3 regions of the Lysinibacillus sp. G4S2 genome follow, and region 1 is predicted to be linked to each of the others. Evidence: a T-box and tRNA genes for the amino acid it is inferred to sense, from the RefSeq annotation. Region 1 holds a T-box; the other regions hold tRNA genes.
What was found. A T-box is a leader RNA that pairs with one kind of tRNA and senses whether it is charged. The one in region 1 lies ahead of proS (proline--tRNA ligase), so its partner is inferred to be a tRNA-Pro.

Region 2: it encodes a tRNA-Pro, which carries the amino acid that the T-box ahead of proS (proline--tRNA ligase) is inferred to sense. The anticodon was not compared.
Region 3: it encodes a tRNA-Pro, which carries the amino acid that the T-box ahead of proS (proline--tRNA ligase) is inferred to sense. The anticodon was not compared.

Annotation. Positions count from the first base shown of each region.
Region 1 is NZ_JAUCFJ010000002.1:2,711,278-2,713,502, forward strand. It holds gene QUF91_RS13995 (helix-turn-helix transcriptional regulator) at 1-146, shown strand, start outside; gene QUF91_RS14000 (type 1 glutamine amidotransferase family protein) at 221-853, shown strand; T-box leader at 1,106-1,326, shown strand; gene proS (proline--tRNA ligase) at 1,377-2,225, shown strand, end outside.
Region 2 is NZ_JAUCFJ010000002.1:4,271,822-4,274,046, forward strand. It holds tRNA gene QUF91_RS21595 (tRNA-Ser) at 1-84, opposite strand, end outside; tRNA gene QUF91_RS21600 (tRNA-Asn) at 95-171, opposite strand; tRNA gene QUF91_RS21605 (tRNA-Ile) at 176-253, opposite strand; tRNA gene QUF91_RS21610 (tRNA-Gly) at 255-328, opposite strand; tRNA gene QUF91_RS21615 (tRNA-Phe) at 334-409, opposite strand; tRNA gene QUF91_RS21620 (tRNA-Asp) at 467-542, opposite strand; tRNA gene QUF91_RS21625 (tRNA-Met) at 546-620, opposite strand; tRNA gene QUF91_RS21630 (tRNA-Ser) at 671-762, opposite strand; tRNA gene QUF91_RS21635 (tRNA-Ile) at 778-854, opposite strand; tRNA gene QUF91_RS21640 (tRNA-Met) at 862-934, opposite strand; tRNA gene QUF91_RS21645 (tRNA-Ala) at 959-1,034, opposite strand; tRNA gene QUF91_RS21650 (tRNA-Pro) at 1,041-1,117, opposite strand; tRNA gene QUF91_RS21655 (tRNA-Arg) at 1,135-1,211, opposite strand; tRNA gene QUF91_RS21660 (tRNA-Leu) at 1,226-1,314, opposite strand; tRNA gene QUF91_RS21665 (tRNA-Gly) at 1,320-1,393, opposite strand; tRNA gene QUF91_RS21670 (tRNA-Leu) at 1,441-1,524, opposite strand; tRNA gene QUF91_RS21675 (tRNA-Lys) at 1,546-1,622, opposite strand; tRNA gene QUF91_RS21680 (tRNA-Thr) at 1,630-1,705, opposite strand; tRNA gene QUF91_RS21685 (tRNA-Val) at 1,709-1,783, opposite strand; rRNA gene rrf (5S ribosomal RNA) at 1,794-1,908, opposite strand.
Region 3 is NZ_JAUCFJ010000002.1:253,286-255,510, reverse strand. It holds gene QUF91_RS01595 (GerAB/ArcD/ProY family transporter) at 1-80, shown strand, start outside; tRNA gene QUF91_RS01590 (tRNA-Glu) at 290-361, opposite strand; tRNA gene QUF91_RS01585 (tRNA-Asn) at 363-439, opposite strand; tRNA gene QUF91_RS01580 (tRNA-Ile) at 444-520, opposite strand; tRNA gene QUF91_RS01575 (tRNA-Gly) at 529-602, opposite strand; tRNA gene QUF91_RS01570 (tRNA-Phe) at 606-681, opposite strand; tRNA gene QUF91_RS01565 (tRNA-Ser) at 687-779, opposite strand; tRNA gene QUF91_RS01560 (tRNA-Ala) at 794-869, opposite strand; tRNA gene QUF91_RS01555 (tRNA-Pro) at 886-962, opposite strand; tRNA gene QUF91_RS01550 (tRNA-Arg) at 978-1,054, opposite strand; tRNA gene QUF91_RS01545 (tRNA-Lys) at 1,076-1,148, opposite strand; tRNA gene QUF91_RS01540 (tRNA-Gln) at 1,164-1,238, opposite strand; tRNA gene QUF91_RS01535 (tRNA-His) at 1,249-1,324, opposite strand; tRNA gene QUF91_RS01530 (tRNA-Trp) at 1,372-1,445, opposite strand; tRNA gene QUF91_RS01525 (tRNA-Tyr) at 1,451-1,534, opposite strand; tRNA gene QUF91_RS01520 (tRNA-Thr) at 1,541-1,616, opposite strand; tRNA gene QUF91_RS01515 (tRNA-Asp) at 1,630-1,705, opposite strand; tRNA gene QUF91_RS01510 (tRNA-Val) at 1,710-1,785, opposite strand; rRNA gene rrf (5S ribosomal RNA) at 1,796-1,911, opposite strand; rRNA gene QUF91_RS01500 (23S ribosomal RNA) at 1,972-2,225, opposite strand, start outside.

The DNA of each region.
Region 1 (2,225 bases):
TTCTTCTTGAAAAAGATATGATACATACATATGTACCTTATTTACTTTTACCGTACAATAAATCTATTAAAGTTATTGAGCCAATAAGTCTTAAGAAAAGACTTATTGAAGTTCTGTCGGAATTAATAAAATTTCATCAAGTATGATAACTTCCCTGACGTTAACTGTCAGGGAAGTTATTTTATAATAGCTATATTAATTGTGATTGGAGTGTTATTGGATGCAAACAAAAAAAGTTTTTCTATATGTATTTAATACAATGTCGGACTGGGAATATGGATATTTAATTGCTGAACTAAACTCAGGAAGATATTTCAAAAAAGATTTAGTGCCTTTAAAAGTAATTACAGTAGGGGCTAATAAAGAAATGATTACTACTATGGGAGGACTGAGCATAAAACCAGATATTTCCCTAGATGAATGTACTCTTGAGAGTAAAGATCTTTTAATTTTACCTGGAGGGACTACTTGGGGAGAAGTTATTCATCAACCAATCATGAAAAAAGTTGGCGAAGCCTTAAAGCTCGGCACTAATGTTGCTGCAATTTGTGGTGCAACTGAGGCTCTTGCGAATATGGGATACTTAGATTCTAGAAAACACACAAGCAATGACTTAGAGTATATTAAAATGGTCTGCCCAAATTATAAAGGCGAAAAATATTATGAGATGAGACCTGCAGTATCTGGTGAGAATTTGGTTACTGCATCAGGAGTAGCTCCTCTGGAATTTGCGATGGAAGTACTGAAAAAATTAGATGTATTTGCACCAGATACATTACATTCATGGTATAACCTAAATAAGACTCATAAACCTGAATACTTCTTCCAGTTAATGAATTCAATAAATAGATGAGCTAAAAAAATCAATTTAGCAGATTTATATTAGTTTAAATAATTACCATGCTCTAGACAATGTCAAAGCATGGTTTTTGAATATAACTTAAAAATGCTTACGGAGTAATGAAAAAGCCCAATTTCTCTATTAATTAACGCTGAATTTTGACTAGTTAGAAGCAATTTTGTCTACAAGGAATAAAAACAATTTTCTGATATTTCCCGAAAAATAATTGATATTATTTAACTGTTTTGCTAAAGTTATATAAAATATCAATTGATGATGTGGCCAAGTAACTAAGAATTGTGAAACAGAGAGTATAGCGTTCGCTGAGAGCTATATCACCGCTTCTTATCTGAAACCTACCACGGAGATGTTATGCAAAACATAACCGAGTCGTTTTCGTTACAAAACGTTTGAGGGTTTTAAGTTTTTCTTAAAACTAAATTCAAGGTGGTACCACGTTTATTCGGCACAAAGACGTCCTTATGTTAGGGACAGCTTTGTGCTTTTTATTTTCTGTAGAAACGGAGGAAAGAACATGACAACACAACAAAATGATTTTTCAAAATGGTACATTGAAACAATCCAAAAGGCAGATTTAATGGATTATACTCCGGTCCGCGGCTGTATCGCATTTAAACCAGACGGCTATGAAATTTGGGAACATATTCAGGAAGAAATGGACCGCCGTTTTAAAGAGACAGGTCACCGCAACGCTTATTTCCCTATGTTAATCCCTGAATCCTTCTTCCAAAAGGAAAAAGATCATATCGAAGGCTTCTCACCTGAACTTCCTTGGGTAACAGAGGCAGCTGGCGAAAAATTAGAAGAACGTTTAGCACTTCGTCCGACATCCGAAACGATGATTGGACATTTATATTCTAATTGGATCAAAAGTTACCGTGATTTGCCGGTCTTAATTAATCAATGGGCCAATGTTTTTCGCTGGGAAAAGAAAACACTTCCGTTCATTCGAACATCTGAATTTTTGTGGCAAGAGGGCCATACAGCGCATGTTGATGAAGAAGATGCACGTAAAGAAACAATGCAAATGTTAACGATTTATAAAGAGGTAGTTGAAGATTTACTTGCAATCCCTGTCTATGATGGACAAAAAACACCTTCTGAGCGTTTTGCAGGCGCAGTTGATACATTTTCTATCGAAGCAATGATGAAAAATGGAAAGGCCGTACAAGCTGGTACTTCTCACTATTTAGGGACAAAATTCGCTGAAGCCTTTGATATAAAATATTTAAATAAAGCCAATCAGCATGAACATGTACACACAACTTCTTGGGGGACTTCCACACGCTTAATTGGTTCTGTCATTATGGTTCACGGTGATGAACAGGGGCTTATTTTACCGCCACGAATTGCACCAACCCAA
Region 2 (2,225 bases), 1.6 Mb from region 1:
AGAAGGAGGGATTTGAACCTCGCGCCGGTTACCCGACCTACACCCTTAGCAGGGGCGCCTCTTCAGCCTCTTGAGTACTTCCCCAAATAAAAAATGGCTCCGAAGGCAGGACTCGAACCTGCGACAACCTGATTAACAGTCAGGTGCTACTACCAACTGAGCTACTTCGGAATAATGGTGGGCCTAAATGGACTCCGAACCATCGACCTCACGCTTATCAGGCGTGCGCTCTAACCAGCTGAGCTATAGGCCCTTGGAGCGGGTGATGAGAATCGAACTCACGACATCAGCTTGGAAGGCTGAGGTTTTACCATTAAACTACACCCGCAAATATGGTGGGTCAGGACGGAATCGAACCGCCGACACTTAGAGCTTCAATCTAATGCTCTACCAACTGAGCTACTGACCCATATTATCATGCTAAGCTTTCTACACTCTTTTGCTTCTCATGTATTTCTTTTAAAAATGGCGGTCCCGACCGGGATCGAACCGGCGATCTCCTGCGTGACAGGCAGGCATGTTAACCGCTACACCACGGGACCTTTTGGTTGCGGGGGCCGGATTTGAACCAACGACCTTCGGGTTATGAGCCCGACGAGCTACCACTGCTCCACCCCGCGTTAACAATATTCTTTTCGAGTTTTTTAAACACCATTTATAGAAATAAAACTGGAGGAGGTAGAGGGATTCGAACCCCGCGCGGTGTTACCCGCCTGTCGGTTTTCAAGACCGATCCCTTCAGCCAGACTTGGGTATACCTCCGTAACAATATATAAATGGTGGACCTTGCAGGACTCGAACCTGCGACCGGACGGTTATGAGCCGTCTGCTCTAACCAACTGAGCTAAAGGTCCTTTAAGATGGCGGCAGAGGGGATCGAACCCCGACCTTACGGGTATGAACCGTACGCTCTAGCCAGCCGAGCTACGCCGCCAGGATCTTTATACTGGTTATCTTTTGGTGGAGCCTAGCGGGATCGAACCGCTGACCTCCTGCGTGCAAGGCAGGCGCTCTCCCAGCTGAGCTAAGGCCCCAAAGAATGGTCGGAATGACAGGATTCGAACCTACGACCCCTTGGTCCCAAACCAAGTGCTCTACCAAGCTGAGCTACATTCCGATAAACAAATATTTATATGGCGCGCCCGACAGGAGTCGAACCCATAACCTTCTGATCCGTAGTCAGACGCTCTATCCAATTGAGCTACGGGCGCTAATTATTAAAAAATGGTGCCGAGGGCCGGAATCGAACCGGCACGGTAGTCACCTACCGCAGGATTTTAAGTCCTGTGCGTCTGCCAGTTCCGCCACCCCGGCACATTTGGAGCGGAAGACGAGGTTCGAACTCGCGACCCCACCTTGGCAAGGTGGTGTTCTACCACTGAACTACTTCCGCATGTGCATAAGATTTATTTATCCTGGCAATTATGAAATTCTGAAAAATGGTGCGGGTGAAGGAGTCGAACCCCCACGCCTTGCGGCGCTAGATCCTAAGTCTAGTGCGTCTGCCAATTCCGCCACACCCGCATATTTTGTTGGCAATTTAAATGGTGAGCCATGAAGGACTCGAACCTTCGACCCTCTGATTAAAAGTCAGATGCTTCTACCAACTGAGCTAATGGCTCAAAACTATGGTGCCGGCTATAGGAATCGAACCCACGACCTACTGATTACAAGTCAGTTGCTCTACCTGCTGAGCTAAACCGGCAAATGGTGGAGGATGACGGGCTCGAACCGCCGACCCCTGCTTGTAAGGCAGGTGCTCTCCCAGCTGAGCTAATCCTCCTGGGTATAATGCCTAGCGACGTCCTACTCTCACAGGGGAAGCCCCCAACTACCATCGGCGCTAAAGAGCTTAACTTCCGTGTTCGGTATGGGAACGGGTGTGACCTCTTTGCCATCATCACTAGACTATTGTCGACCTTCAATACACGGCGTATTACTGCATCAGCTTCTCTCGCTTAATCGGTCACGTACGGAGGTACGCTCTCTCATTCACTCGTTTGCTTCCTTGTACTACTCGTATCTTGAAACTCTTATGTATTTCGTTTTGAAGTTTATTACCTGTCCTTCAAGACAAGAATTATTGTATAACGTTTTTTCGCATTGTGCAATGCTTTTTTATAAAAAAAAGAAATTATTACTTTTTAGAGAGATTTTTAGTTATATAAGAGAAATTATCACTCTGCTAATCATTATAACACAATTGTTTAATTTAAAGAAAACAA
Region 3 (2,225 bases), 2.5 Mb from region 1:
TACTTATTATCGCGAAATTAAGAAATATTAAGGGTCCTGAAAATGATACATTAAATAATAAAGACTCCGGTACAACCTAGATCGCACATCCATTATTAATCCTATTAATAAATTGGGTGTGCAGTTTTGCATTTTAACTTCTTTCAGCAAATGTCTTTTGTAGCGAAAGCAAAGCGTTAGCTACAAGTATTATTTTTAGCGAAAGCAAGCGTCATAAGATTATTTTATATGCTTTAGTCATCTACAAGCATAAGAAAAAGCATGTTACACGAATGTGCAACATGCTTGATGACCCCTACGGGATTCGAACCCGTGTTACCGCCGTGAAAGGGCGGTGTCTTAACCACTTGACCAAGGGGCCGTGGCTCCGAAGGCAGGACTCGAACCTGCGACAACCTGATTAACAGTCAGGTGCTACTACCAACTGAGCTACTTCGGAATAATGGTGGGCCTAAATGGACTCGAACCATCGACCTCACGCTTATCAGGCGTGCGCTCTAACCAGCTGAGCTATAGGCCCATTATTTTTGGAGCGGGTGATGAGAATCGAACTCACGACATCAGCTTGGAAGGCTGAGGTTTTACCATTAAACTACACCCGCATATGGTGGGTCAGGACGGAATCGAACCGCCGACACTTAGAGCTTCAATCTAATGCTCTACCAACTGAGCTACTGACCCGAAAATGGAGGAGGTAGAGGGATTCGAACCCCCGCGCGGTGTTACCCGCCTGTCGGTTTTCAAGACCGATCCCTTCAGCCAGACTTGGGTATACCTCCAAAATATTTAAAAATGGTGGAGCCTAGCGGGATCGAACCGCTGACCTCCTGCGTGCAAGGCAGGCGCTCTCCCAGCTGAGCTAAGGCCCCAAAATTTAAGAAAAACTGGTCGGAATGACAGGATTCGAACCTACGACCCCTTGGTCCCAAACCAAGTGCTCTACCAAGCTGAGCTACATTCCGTTACTGTTAGATTTATGGCGCGCCCGACAGGAGTCGAACCCATAACCTTCTGATCCGTAGTCAGACGCTCTATCCAATTGAGCTACGGGCGCATAATTTTTATAAAAACTTGATGAGCCATGAAGGACTCGAACCTTCGACCCTCTGATTAAAAGTCAGATGCTCTACCAACTGAGCTAATGGCTCATATTAAGAAATGAATGGCTGGGGTACTAGGATTCGAACCTAGGCATGACGGAATCAAAATCCGTTGCCTTACCGCTTGGCTATACCCCAATTGTTAAAATGGGGCGACTGATGGGAATCGAACCCACGAATGCCGGAACCACAATCCGGTGCGTTAACCACTTCGCCACAATCGCCACTATATGTAATCACAGCAGTTCTTGATAACGAGTACCTCGAAACCTGGCAGGGGCAGTAGGAATCGAACCCACACCAAAGGTTTTGGAGACCTCTATTCTACCGTTGAACTATGCCCCTAAAAATGGTGGAGGGGGACGGATTCGAACCGCCGAACCCTAAGGAGCGGATTTACAGTCCGCCGCGTTTAGCCACTTCGCTACCCCTCCAAGGGATGGTGCCGGCGATAGGAGTCGAACCCACGACCTACTGATTACAAGTCAGTTGCTCTACCAACTGAGCTACACCGGCAAAAAAAAAAAAATGGCGGTCCCGACCGGGATCGAACCGGCGATCTCCTGCGTGACAGGCAGGCATGTTAACCGCTACACCACGGGACCATAATGGTGGAGGATGACGGGCTCGAACCGCCGACCCCCTGCTTGTAAGGCAGGTGCTCTCCCAGCTGAGCTAATCCTCCTGGGTATAATGCCTAGCGACGTCCTACTCTCACAGGGGGAAGCCCCCAACTACCATCGGCGCTAAAGAGCTTAACTTCCGTGTTCGGTATGGGAACGGGTGTGACCTCTTTGCCATCATCACTAGACATATGAAAGAAATTATTCTTTCAAAACTGGATAAACGTGCATTGAATGTTTCAAACATTGTGGTTAAGTCCTCGATCGATTAGTATTCGTCAGCTCCATGTGTCACCACACTTCCACCTCGAACCTATCTACCTCATCGTCTTTGAGGGATCTTACTTACTTGCGTAATGGGAAATCTCATCTTGAGGGGGGCTTCATGCTTAGATGCTTTCAGCACTTATCCCGTCCACACATAGCTACCCAGCGATGCCTTTGGCAAGACAACTGGTACACCAGCGGTGTGTCCATCCCGGTCCTCTCGTACTAAGGACAG